2 linked regions of the Roseimicrobium gellanilyticum genome follow. The protein of the gene in region 1 interacts with the protein of each later gene in a pairwise test. Links are inferred from orthologs where the notes say so. Each region holds a gene or a part of one and is shown in the gene's direction. Other genes may lie near its edges. The genes, in order: ssb and priA.

Region 1 (6,868 bases):
TCCGGGACGCGACTACCAAGACACGCGGCACAATATCGGTTTCATGGTCGTGGACGCGCTTGCCAGCCAGTTCGGTGCCTCCTGGGTGTCCGAAAAGCGCTGGGATTGCGCGCTCGCCAAGTTCGGTGGTGGGTGGCTGCTGAAGCCTCTCACCTACATGAACCTCAGTGGCGAGGCTGTCTCCGCCGTGAGCCGGTTCTACAAGATTGAGCCCGGCGAAGTGCTGGCCGTGTATGATGACGTGGACCTCCCGCTGGGGTCCCTGCGCATCCGGCAGAAAGGCAGCGCTGGCGGGCACAACGGCGTCCGCTCCCTGATTTCCCATCTCGGAGGAGAGGACTTCCCCCGCCTGAAAGTCGGTATCGCCCCGGAAGGCGGCCGTCCCGCGGGTGACCGCATGGTGGGACACGTGCTGGGACGCTTCACGGAAGGGGAGCGCCCCGCGCTGGCGCAGGTGCTGGACAGGGCCTCGGATGCCGTGCGCACCGCCCTGCGCTCCGGCATCGCCAACGCGATGAACATTTTCAACCGCAAAGAGCAATCCAACAACGAAACTACGGAAAAACCATGAGCCGCAAGTATGAAGCGATGATCGTCCTGGACATGAAGGGACGCGAAGAAAATGTCGAAACGCTGGTGAGCCAGCTCGGCAAGGAATTCGAATCCAATGGTGTGAAACTTCAGCAGGTGGACAACCTGGGCAAAAAGAAGTTCCCCTTCGCTCCCCGCCACGTGGAGAGCGGCTACTACATCAATTTCCTCTTCGAAGCTGAGCCGGCCGCCGTGGACAAGGTGCAGGCCCGCCTCAAGCTCAATGACAACGTGTACATGCAGTACTTCCAGCGCCGCTAAGGCCTGAAGTTTCTGTTGATTCACGCGGCGGATCTCTCCGGCGATGGGTTTTTGCGGCCCGTCGCCGAAATTAGTTCGCCATCCTTACTCACTCCCTCTAACCTCGCTCCGCTATGGCCTCCTACAACAAAGTGATGCTCATGGGGAATCTCACGCGGGATCCCGAAGTCCGTTACACACCCAAAGGAAGCGCCGTGGCCGACCTGGCCATTGCGGTGAACCGCTCGTACACTGCGGACAACGGCGAAAAGCGTGAAGAGGTGACCTATGTGGACGTGGTGCTCTGGGCGCGTTTGGCTGAGATTGCCAGCCAGTACTTGAAAAAGGGCAGCCCAGTCTTCATCGAAGGTCGTCTCCAGATGGATTCGTGGGAGGACAAGCAGACCGGACAGAAGCGCAGCCGCCTGCGCGTCGTCGGTGAAATCATGCAGATGCTCGGTGGCAAGCGCGACGGCTCTGGTGATGACCAGGGCGGTGGCGGCGGCGGCGGTGGTGGTGGATACCAGCAGCGCCCGCAGCAGCAGTACCGCAGCGGCGGTGGTGGTGGTGGCGGCGGCGCTCCTCGTGGCAACCAGCCCGCACGCCAGTCCCAGCCGGCGAATGAAGAATACGGCGACGGGCCCATTACCGACGGACTCGAAGACGACGACATCCCATTTTGAGCGTCGCTGGTGTTTTGACTTTCACATGAAACCGGAGCGTGGCTCCGGTTTTTTTGTGCCCGGATTCATGAAGGCGCTCATCGACATCATCGATTGGGAGTATCCAGAGACGCGGGAGGCCTATCGGCCCACCGTATGGGACTTGTCCGACAAGGATGAGATCTACAAGCTCGTCCTCGTCCTGGGCAATGGCGTGATTCTGGAGCTGCGTGCCGAGGCGGATTCGGAAGAGGTGCTGCGGGTCCTGCGCGGCCTGTTCAAAGGCGTCGGTTCCTGCGAGCAGGTGACGCTCACAGACAAGCAGAAGCAGCGGCTCTGGTACTACTACGAAGGAGACGAGTGCTACGAGCAGCGGGGAAAGAATCCGGGTTACATGATGATTGATCCCGTGCCGAGGCCGGAGAAATTTGGTGCATCGGGTCACCCATGAAACTCCTCTCCACCAGCCACACCATCGCCTATGTGCCGGGGAGGGAGCTGAGATTGCGCTCCAGGCCCGGATTGGCCATGTGCGTGGGCTTTGTGTTCTTTGCCGTGCTCACGCTGGGCAGTCTCGTGAGTGCCGTGGCTCAGGGCGAGTGGGGGGTCCTCTGGGGCACCCTGGTCTTTGCATTCTGGGCCTGGCTCATCGGAGCGCTGGTGTGGATGGAATGGACCGACCTCTGTGTGCCTCCCATCGGTACTGGTCCTGTGACCTGGCGTGATGGTTTGAAAAAACAAACCATCACGGCAGAGCGTGTTCTCGGTGCCATGGTGGATGCTCACGTGCAGCCCAAGCTTCACAAAGGGCCAGGCCCTACTGCCTTTTTGGGTGTATGGATATGTGATGCCAGCCTGACCAAAGAAGCGGGAACATACCCGTGGCGGCGTTTGTTTTCTCTCAATGCAGGGAGCTACACGACAGAGCAGGTGCAGGCGGAGTTTGAGAAAATGCGGAGTGCGTTGAAGGAGCTTGGATATCCTGACGAAGTTGCTCTTGAAGGGAAGAGCAGTTCCAAAGCATCAAACGCCTAGCTCAGAAACGCGCTGCAAGTTCGAGCGGTTAAAGTTGCTGTGCAGTCGTCGAGCAAGATCCTGCTGCCAGGTGACGTAGGCAATGCGGTCGGGATTTCCTCAATCTATGAAGGTTCTTCTCACGCTATTTGCTGTCGTGTTCTCGTTTCAGGCAGTTGCCATCCATGCGACAGAACTGCTGCAGTCGCAGACGCCTCGCGGCACGCATTATGCCATCTCGGGCGATTCATCCGGCAGTCCGGCGCCCACGCTCTTCATCATTGGCAATCCGATTTCGGTAATGGGGCAGGAGGGGATGCGCTATCTCATCGGCACTGGAGAGATATTGGCGAAGCATGGCTGGAGGTATGTGCTGCTCGATCCAGCGTGTGAAGGGCACGACGTCCAAGAAGGCCAGCCAAAGAGTCTGAGTGGCTGGGCCACGCATGCGAAGAACGGTCACGACTTCATGGGGCCGTATGTGCGGAACTGCGTCGATGTGCTCGATCATCTCATTGATGAAGGGATCACAGATGGGAAGCAAGTTGTTGTGCAGGGCGTTTCGCGCGGTGGCTTCTGCGCTCTGCACTTCGCGGCTGGGGAACCACGCATTCAGGCCGTCGTCGGCATTTCGCCAGTGACGAATCCTCTTGCCCTGAAGGAGTTTTCCGGTGTCACTGCAGCGCAGGTGGCAGGCTTCAGCCTCGATGGGGTGCTGGAGAAGATGGTGAACCGCACGGTATGGATCAGCATTGGGAATGCGGATGATCGTGTGAACTCGGAGGACTGCATCGGCTTCACGCGTCGCCTTGTCGCGACGACACAGAGGTTGCAGCCCGGGTTGAATCTCGTCCCGGTGCATCTGCATGTCGGTGTCTCAGCGGGACACCGCTCCCCAGACGACGCTTATGCGAAGGCGGCGGAATTCTTGCTGGCCCAATTTCCTGGAAAGCCGGCATCCGGGGTGACTCGCGATGTATTCAGCGGTGACTTCCCGCCCGCGAGCTACGGCAAGAATTTCGAGGAGGTGGAAGCCACCGTGCAGGAAGTGATCGAGCGTGTCTTCCGCGACGAAGACGGCATCCTGCGCAGCGGGGTGAATGGTCGTACCATGAAGCCATTGACGAATACCGAGGTGCTCGATCGTCCCAAGGGCAAAGGCGGTTATCCAGAACACTCGGCGATGCCGGACGCGCTGAAAGCCGTTTGGCTCAACTACGAAAATGCAGGCGAGGCCAGCGGCGCGTATCTGATGGCGCTTTGCCTCAAATACGAAGCCACCCACGATCCGAAAGTGCGTGAACTCGCCCGCCGCACGTTGGATGCCATTGTCACGCTTTGGCGCAATGCCGCGCCATCAGCCGGAAACGGCGGCGGTGGTCGCGGCTGGTTTCCGAAGCCCTACGCCGGCATCCACAAGCTGGCGGGCATCGAGGAATGCAGTGCCGACCAGTATGCAGGCATCACGCTCGGCCTGCATGCGTATCACCGTACCCTGGCCGATGCGGCGGAGAAAAAACAAATCGAGGAGGTCATCGTCTCCTTCTCCGACTGGTGGCATGATCATGACCACAGCGGCGTCTACTTTGGGAAGCCCATCTGGTGGAAGCGCCTGGAGTGGCACCCGATGGCGGCCGCTTACTTTCTCTACCTTCACGCCCTGGCAGAGTCATGGCGGCCCAGTGCCAAATCGCGCCAGAGTTTTGAAACATGGCTCGCCTTGAAAGCCACACTGCTGCGCCCTGACAAGGCTACGGGCATCACCATGCATGGCCTGCCAGTGCTCTGCCTGGAACAGCTCCATCTCCTGCGTCCGGACCTCGATGCTGTCTGGCAACCCGCACTTGTTCACCAGGCTGCTTTGCTCGCCCGCAGCGTCGACCAAACGGCACAGAGCAAGCATTTCGAGGTGCTCGGCTATGGCGCTGACTACCTCGGTGCCGCGCATCGTCTGTTGCCGGATGCCGGTTACGATAAGCTTGCGCTCCGGTGCCTTGAAACGTTGAAGAATCGCGGTGACTTCTACCACATCCGCCGGGAACAGCGCATCGACCAGCTCCCACCCTTGGTGAGTGGCGATGACTACCGCGACGTCTTCTTCTGCGAAGGCCACGTCCACTGGATGGCGGGTTACTGGCGGAGACAGCTTCAAAAATGAAGCTGCATGGGCTTGATGCCAAAGGAAGTTGAACCCGGGTCTTTACATGAAAGACGTCGGACTACCTGGAGTGGTTCATGCCACAAGGGTATCGATGGAACACGGACATCGCAGAGGCCCAAGGAGTGGGAATGCCTCGTTCCTGTGGTGTGAGCGGGCTATACGGCCTCTTCTGGCTGCCCTGCTGGCTTTGCCTTGTGGCGCAGGGTCTCTTCCAGACCCTCCAGTCGCAGCGGGCGGTCGGGCACATGCACCGGAGCCTTCAAGGCGTGGTCACGCATCACGTAGGTGCGTGCCAGCCGGTCGCCCCAGCGCTCCTGTCCATCGATGCACAGGAAGATAAGTTCCACGAGTGGCATGAACGGAATGAACAGGATGCAATTGCGAATGGCACTCTGCAGATGCGTGCAGGGCCTGCGATAGCGTGCGTCCTGGACTCGAATGCCAACGATCCGCTTGCCGATGGCATGACCGCCAAGGTAGGAATCCCCGAAGATGCGATAACCCAGCGCCACCACGAATACGAGCATGAAAAGAAGCATGCTGGCTGCATCTTCCACGCCGATCAAGGCACCCGCAAAGGCGATGACCATGACTACCAGCGCGGAGTCGATGCCGTGCGCGAGTGCACGTTGCAAGACGGAGGCGGTTTCATATTCGGTGGGGTGATTATCCTCGGACATACGCAGGGGCGCGACGAGTTCACCTGAAAACGGGGGCCTCTGTCAATACTGTTGGAGTTCATTCTGCGCGGCGCCACAACTCCAGCACTCCGCCTTCGAAGGGGATGGAAAACTTTTCCAGTCCGGTGACATCCTCAGGCCCAATGGCGTTTTCAAACTTCAGCACGCCGGTATCGAGCTTTCGCTTCAGAAACAGGCTCTCCACATTTTCGATCACGCGTGGCGCAGGTTCTCCTGCGAGTTGCACGGTCACATGATAGGGCGGTTGTTGTTTGACGCGGCCAAGAATCGTGGAGCGTACCCAGCCCAGACTGCGGTTGTGCGACCACACCTGGGCGAGCCACGTGGGTGTATCCACTCCTGATGCGGTGAGGTTCAGGGGCGAGAAAGTGCGCTGCAATCCACGAGCCTCCAGGGCTTTGCGCAGCGAGCGATCTGTCGTTATCTCCCAGAGGGTCTTCCCTTCCTGCGTCTTCAGATTCACGTCCGCGCCGCGGTCCAGCAGTGCGAGGGCAATCTTCGCACGATTGCCTTGTGCGGAATCCACCAGGGGCTCCGTCTGGCCGGGATGCGTTGCCTTGGGTGAGGCGCCCTTCTCCAGAAGCCAGAGCGCGAGGTCCTCATTCCCCGCGCGGATGGCAGCATTGAGCGGGGTGGCTTTGAAGATATGCTCTTGTGAGCCACCCATGGAGTGCACCATGGCAGTCTGGGTTTCGAGCGCGCTGATGTCAGCTCCTTTGGAAAGCAACAGCTCGACTACCGCCTGGCGGTCTGCGCGCTTCGAACGGGCGGCGGTGCAGAGTGGGAGCTTGCCGTGAGGTTCCGGCGCAGTGAGTTTCGCGCCCTTCTCAAGAAACAGCTCGATCAGTGGAATCGAACCATGGGTCAGGGCCTCTTCGAATGCGGATACGCCGACGTTCGAAAGCAGCATGGGATCCGCACCGTGTTCCAACATTGTCTTCGCAGACGAGAGAGTCCTGGCCGCTGCTTCTACTTCGTCAATGCTTAGAGTGTGCTGGGCGTAGTGCTGTGACGGCTTGATTACAAGATTCAGAAGGGGGGTGCCGTTGGAGTCCATCGCATTCGGTGATTCTCCCGTATCAAGCAGCAGGCCGAGAATATTCGCGGCGCGATAGTTCGCCGCATCCACAATGAATCCGTTCTCTCCTTCATTGAGCCGCGCTCTGACAAAGTCAGCATCATCCTCCTTGTACGCGGCTTCCAGTTTGTCATATGGAGTCGGTTGTAAACTCGTGGCTACAATGACGGCAAAGGATCCCACTCCCCAAACGACGGTGAGCGGCGCCACGATGAGCCCGCGCCACGAGTGCAGCATGGCCACGCAGATGGTCGTCTTCACCGCCAGCCACACAACCACGGCGAGTACGCCGCCGAAGATGGGCAGACCCCAGAGCATGCTCCACGCGAAGTAGTCTGGATTCTCCGAAATCCAGCTCAAGGCAATGGTCCACACCAGCACCGTGGGCACATTGATGCACAGCGCGATGAGCAGGCTGTAC
Region 2 (7,124 bases), on another replicon or contig:
TGGGTTGAGGAATGCGCTGATTCAGGCGGTGAGGAAGGCGACGGAGCGGAGCAAGGAGTTGGCGGGGTAGTACATACCTAATTACTGGCGCATGGCGTACCAAGTGACATTCGCCGAAGTGAATACCGGTATCGTGCTGAACGAGGACAGCAGCCGCTTCCTGGGACCAGGGGAATCTCCCGTGTTCAAATTCGAGGCGATCGAGGATGCCAGGGAATATGCTCAGACTTGGCTGAGCACCCGACCACATGCGGAAGCTTGGATTGGTACTGATGGCGACCCCCAACTCGAATATGTCATCAGCGAGAATTTCATCGCTTACGATCGCGAAAGGCGGAGCTACGAATTTTGGGTCTCACTACCTCTCTGGAGGAGATGGTTCACCCCGAAGCCGAGTATGATGTACTACCATCCAAACTGAAATCCTGACCGCGAAGGGACTCGCGGACTACGTTCTACTTTACCTGCACCGCAAATACATCCGCGTCCTTCATCACAAAGCGAAGCTTCACCGGCTCACCGGTGAGCTTGCTGATGTCGCTGCCGCTTTTCCAGGACACGGGGCGTTCGATCTCGTCGCCAATCTGTTCCACCGCGTCTTCGAGAGTGTATCCAGCAATGGGCTTGCCCGCAGCATTCTGTATCTCCACCTGCACGCCACCGGTGGCTCCCGTGGCGAAGTTCATGGTGAGCTTGCTGCCGGTGAAGGTGAGGGGCTTGGTGGTGAATTCACCACCTCGGTAGGGGGCGTTCACGCTGGCGAAGCCATCGGTGCGCAAGGTGTAGCGTAGCAGGTGTGTGCTGGGCTGCGCGTAATGGGCTTGCTTATAGAGGCTCATTTCTGCCGGACCGGTGGACACGACGCCACAGGCGGTGAGGCCGGCGCGTGAGGCCCAATTGCCCAAGTCAGTGCCGGGGCGAATCCACGCTTCCATAAAGGTGCGGTCGTAGGTGTTGCCACCGCGTGAGGAAATGAAGACGGCCTCCGCGCAACCGCCTGAGTATCCCTTCTTCACACCCAGCGCATCCGCTTGTTCATCCGTGAGCACTTTGCGGCTAGGCATGAATCGCATGGGAGTGCTGATGTAGAGATGCGGCGCGCGGAAGTAGGCGTGGGTGTTGTTCGTGTAGAGGTGCTCCGGTGGCGTGTCACCAAAGCTCATGCGTTGCGGCTCGGTCCAGTTGATGAAGTCCTTCGACGTGGTGCGGGCTACGGTGCGGAAGCCTTTGGGTTGCCACACCTTCTCATCGACGGTGCCGCCGGTGAAGACGCGGAAGTAGAGCAGGTAGCACTGCTCAGCCTCCGACCAGAAAGCGACGTTCTGCGAGTCGAAGGCGCCTTTGCGGAACACCGCTTCTTCGCGAAGCTTCTTCCAGTGGATGCCATCGGGAGAGACCCAGGCGACGAGCCCTGACTTCGCCGTGCCAGCCACGGCTTTGTACTTTTGATCCGGAGGGCAGGCAGGGTTGGTGTCGATGAAGGGGGCAAAGTTGTGAGTGAAGGGCGACTCATCGAGGATGATGTTGTTGTCCTTGCTGCCGCCAGAGTCGCAGAGACCGAGCTTGGGTTTAGTCCAGGAGATGCCGTCCTTGCTCTCGGCCATGCAGGTGACTTCGCCGCGCGTACCGTCTTTCCCGGTATCGGGCCTGCCGCGGTAGTACATGCGATAGGTGCCGCCATCCTTGAGCACGGTGAAGTAGCCGCAGAAGGACCCTTCCCATGGCGCATCCAGCGTGAGCGCAGTCCCGGCCAGCACCGGCTCATGAAGTTTCAGCGCGCAACGATCCAGCTTCTCAATGAGGTGACCGTCCACGAACAACTCCAGTCGCGAGCCGATGGCGATGGGTTCCGCCGCAGGGGCTGGAAGAAGCGGCGCGAGGCCGAGGGATGCGATACACAGCGAGAGAAGCGGGAAGGGCGTGCGTGTCATGGCGGGGAGCCTTACGCAACGAGTGCATGGCAATTTTCGTCATGCGGAAAGAAAGCAGAAGGCGACGGATTGCCGCTCAGCCTTGCAGAGATTCCTTGTGCGATGCCGCGCACCCTACTCTAGGGTGAGGTATCGGAAGCATCACAGCACATGTCCTCCTCCACGAAGTCCACCCAACCCAGCCTGTTTGAACCACAGGATGGCGGCGCTGTGCTGGAGCGGGAGAGCGACCAGCCGCGCATCGCTCGTGTGCTGGTGGAAGAGACCGCGCTGGAGCTTGACTACATCATTCCGGAAGAGCTCGCGCATCGCGTGCATCTCGGCTCACGCGTGCATGTGCCGTTGCAGGGAAGGCGGGCCATCGCCGTGGTGGTGCAATTGCTCAACGACTCACCTCATGCAGGCAGGCTGCGTCCCATTGCAGACACCATTGGCACCAAGGCGATGTTCCCCGAGAACCTGCTGAAGCTCGCGAAGTGGTTGAGCGCGTACTACCTCTGCCCGCTGCGGCAGGTGCTGCGTACCATGCTGCCCGAGGCGGTGCGTTCGCGACCGGAGAGTTTCCTTTCTGACAGCCACATCTCACTCGTGAAGATGCCGGATACGGACGAACTGGAGAAGCTGCGCAAGGCCGCGCCTATCCAGGTACGCATCCTGGAAACCATCCAGGCGAACGGCGGTGAATCCACGCTGAGCATGCTGCGCAAGGAACTGCCGCGGGCCACGCAGGTGATTCACGTGCTGGTGAAGAAGGGGCTCGTCACGCGCAGTGAAGTGCGCGTGGAGCGTGACCCGTTTCAAGAAGAGGAGTTCATGCCTTCCGCGCCGCTCACGCTCACGGAAGAGCAGAGCGCCGTGTACGCCCGCGTGCTCCAGGCGCTGGAGAGGCCCGCCGATAGCCCTCCGATGCTCGTCTTCGGCGTGACGGGCAGCGGCAAGACGGAGATCTACCTGCAGGCCATCGGTCGGGTGCTGGAGAAGAACAAAACCGCGCTTGTGCTGGTGCCGGAGATCAGCCTCACGCCGCAGACCATCGAACGCTTCAAGTCACGCTTCTCCGAGCGAAAGCAGCGCATCGCTGTTTTGCACAGCCATCTCTCCGAGGGTGAGCGTCACGATGAGTGGTTCAAGATTCACGAGGAGCGCGCGGACATCGTCATCGGCGCGCGCAGCGCCATCTTTGCGCCGCTGGAGAATGTGGGCCTCATCATCGTGGATGAGGAACATGAGCCCAGCTACAAGCAGGATGAGAATCCGCGCTACCACGCGCGTGATCTCGCCGTGGTGCGTGCGAAGATGGAAGGCTGCCCCGTGATTCTCGGCAGTGCCACGCCGAGTCTGGAGTCCTTCGAGAATGCGAAGAGCGGGAAGTACGAACTCCTGCGCATGAACAAGCGCACTGACGGCAAATCCTTGCCGCTCATCCGCATCGTGGACATGCGCCTGGAGAAGCGCCGCACGAAGGACGGCTTCAGCATCTTGAGTGAGAAGCTGCGCCTCGCTGTGCAGGCAAGATTGGAGCGTGGTGAGCAGTCCATCCTCTTCCTCAACCGGCGCGGCTTCAATACCGCGCTTTCCTGCATGAAGTGCGGCGTGACCTGTGTCTGCCCGGATTGCTCCGTGGCCATGACCTTTCACAAGAGCGATACCAAGCTCATCTGCCATGTGTGCGGCATGCGGAAGCTGCCACCACGCAAGTGTGAGTCGTGCGGGGATCCTTCACTGAGCTTTGCAGGCTTCGGCACCGAGCGCGCGGAAGAGACCATTCGCAAGGTGTTCCCACAGGCGCGCCTTGCCCGTGTGGATACGGACACCATGCAGCGGAAGAATCAGCTCCGCGATACGCTACGCCTCTTCCGCAGTCAGAAGCTCGATATCCTCATCGGCACGCAGATGATCGCCAAGGGGCTCGACTTCCCCAACGTCACACTCGTAGGCGTGCTCAATGCGGACCTTGCGCTGAACCTCCCCGACTACCGCGCTGCCGAGCGCACCTTCCAGCTTCTCACCCAGGTGGCAGGTCGTGCCGGGCGCGGGGAGCGGCAAGGTGAGGTCTTCATCCAGACGTACACGCCGCACAGCCCGGCGATTCAGTTTTCACGTCACACGGACTTCGATGGCTTTGCCGAGCAGGAACTGGAGCAGCGCCAGCAGTGGCACTACCCGCCCTATCTCCATACCGTATTGATTGGCTCACGGGGCAAGGAAGCGGCGCATGCGGAGTTCAGCCTGCAGACGCTCGCATCTCGGCTGCAGAAAGAGGCACCACCGGATCTCATCATGGGTGAGCCCTGTCCTTCACCGCTCGCCAAGGCGCACGGGCAGTTCCGTTTTCAGCTCCTGCTGCGCGCGGAGAAAATTCGTCCGCTGGTCATGCACCTGCAGAAGGTGCTCGCAGGCATGACCTTCCCGGAGGGCGTCATCGTGACGTGGGATGTGGATGCGATGTCGCTGATGTGATGATGTCAGGGGTGCGGCAGTGATTTTTTAGCCGCAAAAAGACGCAAAAAACACAAAAGGTTTCTGAGCGGAGCCAAGGTGAAGAGCACGTGTTAAAGCATTGAGGTGTATCATCAGCATGCCGTGTCGCATGCTGATACCTCCGGTACCTTTTGCGTTTCTTTGCGGCTATCCTTTCCCGTTGCTTTGCTACGAAGCCTTTCGCGTCTTCGCTGCCTTGGGGTCCGCAGCTTTTGCGCCGGCACCCGCTGCCACAGGAACTGGCACAGGCTTGGTTTCGGTCTTGGCCTGGGAGAGGTCTTCTTCAGACACGCCGAGCAGGCCGGCGGCGTCCTCGGAGTTTTGTCCACTGGCACGCAGGGCGGCTTTCTTCAGTTCGCGTTCCACCCAGGGCATGAGCTCGAATCCCGGCAACTGTTGAGCGCCATGGATGAGGGTCTGCAGGGCGTCCTGCATGCGGGTCAGTGTGTGGATGGGAGTGACGACGCGCTGGGTGTTGCTGCCGAGCGGGATGTCCGCGGGGAGCAGCACGTCGGCATTGCACAGGGCGCAGGCGCGCTGGAGGGTGTTCTCCAGTTCACGCACGTTGCCGGGCCAGTCATAGGCTTCGAGGAGGGCGAGGGCGTCCTCGGAGAAACGCATCTGAGGGGTGCGCTTGCGGGCAGCCATGCGCTGCAGGAAGAACTCGGCAAGGATACGCACATCCTCGCGACGCTCACGGAGTGGCGGGATGTGGATGCGCACTACATTCAGGCGGTAGAAAAGGTCTTCGCGGAATTTGCCCTCGGTCACTTCCTTTTCGAGGTCCTTGTTCGTGGCGGCGAGCACGCGGACATCCGTCTTCAGGGTGGTGTTGCCACCCACACGGCTGAGCTCCCCTTCTTGCAGCACGCGGAGCAGCTTGCTCTGCACGGTCAGGGGCATGTCGCCAATTTCATCCAGGAAGAGGGTGCCACCGTCGCACTGTTCAAAGCGGCCCATGCGCTGGGCCACGGCACCGGTGAAGGCGCCTTTCTCGTGGCCGAAGAGCTCGCTCTCCAGCAGGTTGTCCGGGATGGCCGTCACGTTGATGGCCACAAACTCCTTCTGCGTGCGCGGGCTGAACTTGTGAATGGCGCGGGCGACGAGTTCCTTGCCGCAACCGCTCTCACCGGTGATCATCACGGCAGCGTCACTGCGGGACACACGGCCGATGAGCTTGAAGACCTCCTGCATGGCACCGCTGCGGCCAATGATGGTCTCCTGGATGCTCTCCGCCGAAACGGGCGAGGCGCTGGCCAGCGTGGTGCGACGGGCCTCCACGGTACGGAGGGCGCTCTCCACGATGGAACGGAGGTCATACGGCATCTGTTCCTTCCGCAGGAAGTCATAGGCGCCGAGACGCATGGATTCGATCACCGCGCTGGTGCCAGCCAGACCACTAAATAAAAGGACCATGGCGTTCGGGTCCTGTTGGCGGAGGCGCTTGAGCAGCTCGATGCCGCTCATCTGGGGCAGCCTGGCCTCGGTCAGCACGAGGTCGGCGCGTTGCTTCATGTAGGCCGCCAGCGCATCCTCGGCGCGTTCGAAGGTCTCAATAGTCACGTCCGGAGCCTTCAGGTGGGTGGCGGCCCAACCCGAAAAATCCGTCTCCGAATCCACGATGATGATTCGCGTGGATGCGGCGCTGGGGTCTTTTTGCTGCATGGGACGGGAACTGTTTCACATATTCCCCCCGATGCAAAGGACAAGCTGGCCCTTAAAGCTCCAAACTGCGCACAAGAATAGGAGACGTCTCAGGCAGGCCAGAGCCAGGCGATGAGGCCAGCGCCTAATATAGAGACGCCAAAGACCCCGGCTACCCACCCGGCCAGGGCCCGGCTCCCGATGGTGGCGACCATGGCTCCCTTGAAGATCAGGTTCGCCACCCCTCCCGTGAGGATGACACGCCAGCCCGTGCCGGGGTCAAGGTGGTTGCCATGCACCAGATTGGCTGTGGAGAGGGTGATGGCGTCCATATCCGTCAGGCCCGAGATGGCTGCCACAGTGAAGAGGCCACCTTGGCCAAAGTTGTGCCGGGCCACGGCCACTCCCAGCAGCACGAGGGCGTACAGCAGACCAAACATTACCGCCCCCTTGATCTCGGAAGGAGGCTCACTTTGAGGAGGTTTCACGATTTCCTTTCGCGAAAGCATCCAGCAGACGAAACTGACCACGGCCATCCACGCCATCATGGCGAGGAAGGGGTAAATCATCGACTGGCCCACCTTCGGGGCCACCATGAGGATTTCCACCACGACGCGGCCGAAGACGACCGTGGAGGCAATCATGATGACCATGGCCAGTAAGGGAGGGCTGGCCTTGGTGTCCTTGCTCTGGCGGGAGAGGCTGGCCGTGGTGGCGGTGCTGGAAATCAGCCCCCCGAGAAGACCGGAGACCAGCAGGCCGCGATTGGGACCGATGAACTTTCCCACCAGATAGGCCACCAGGCTCAGACCCACGATGAGCACCACCATGAGCCAAATTTTGAACGGGTTAAAGACGCCGTAGTACCCGTAGTCCTCGTTCGGCAGCACGGGGAGGATGACCAGCCCGATGAGCACGAGGCGGGCAATGGCCTTCAACTCCGCTGCGCCGATGCGTCTCACCACGCCATGCATGGCGTCCTTGCTCTGCAGCAGCACCATCACCACGCCAGCCGTCACGGTCGCCGCCACCGGATGGCCCAGCATGGGCATCATGCCAGTGAGAAAC

Evidence for each region.
Region 2: the proteins of ssb (region 1) and priA interact in binary tests that used the Escherichia coli proteins (3 or more experiments, as listed by UniProt). The link is inferred for Roseimicrobium gellanilyticum from one-to-one orthologs.

What each region holds. Positions count from the first base shown.
Region 1 is NZ_QNRR01000007.1:197,107-203,974, forward strand. Bases 1-2,739 are described here. They hold ssb (single-stranded DNA-binding protein), read left to right. Parts: upstream 1-965; coding sequence 966-1,514; downstream 1,515-2,739. Other genes in these bases: pth (aminoacyl-tRNA hydrolase), read left to right, coding at 1-571; rpsF (30S ribosomal protein S6), read left to right, coding at 568-852; DES53_RS19425 (hypothetical protein), read left to right, coding at 1,540-1,944; DES53_RS19430 (hypothetical protein), read left to right, coding at 1,941-2,528; DES53_RS19435 (alpha/beta hydrolase family protein), read left to right, coding at 2,635-2,739. In the rest of the region: more of DES53_RS19435, read left to right, coding at 2,740-4,665; DES53_RS19440 (RDD family protein), read right to left, coding at 4,824-5,303; DES53_RS19445 (ankyrin repeat domain-containing protein), read right to left, coding at 5,407-6,868. UniProt on the Escherichia coli protein: Plays an important role in DNA replication, recombination and repair. Binds to ssDNA and to an array of partner proteins to recruit them to their sites of action during DNA metabolism. Acts as a sliding platform that migrates on DNA via reptation.
Region 2 is NZ_QNRR01000005.1:252,067-259,190, forward strand. Bases 1,742-4,736 are described here. They hold priA (replication restart helicase PriA), read left to right. Parts: upstream 1,742-2,081; coding sequence 2,082-4,391; downstream 4,392-4,736. Other genes in these bases: DES53_RS15895 (glycoside hydrolase family protein), read right to left, coding at 1,742-1,931; DES53_RS15905 (sigma-54-dependent transcriptional regulator), read right to left, coding at 4,581-4,736. In the rest of the region: proC (pyrroline-5-carboxylate reductase), read left to right, coding at 1-70; DES53_RS15890 (hypothetical protein), read left to right, coding at 92-421; more of DES53_RS15895, read right to left, coding at 456-1,741; more of DES53_RS15905, read right to left, coding at 4,737-6,077; DES53_RS15910 (MgtC/SapB family protein), read right to left, coding at 6,167-7,124.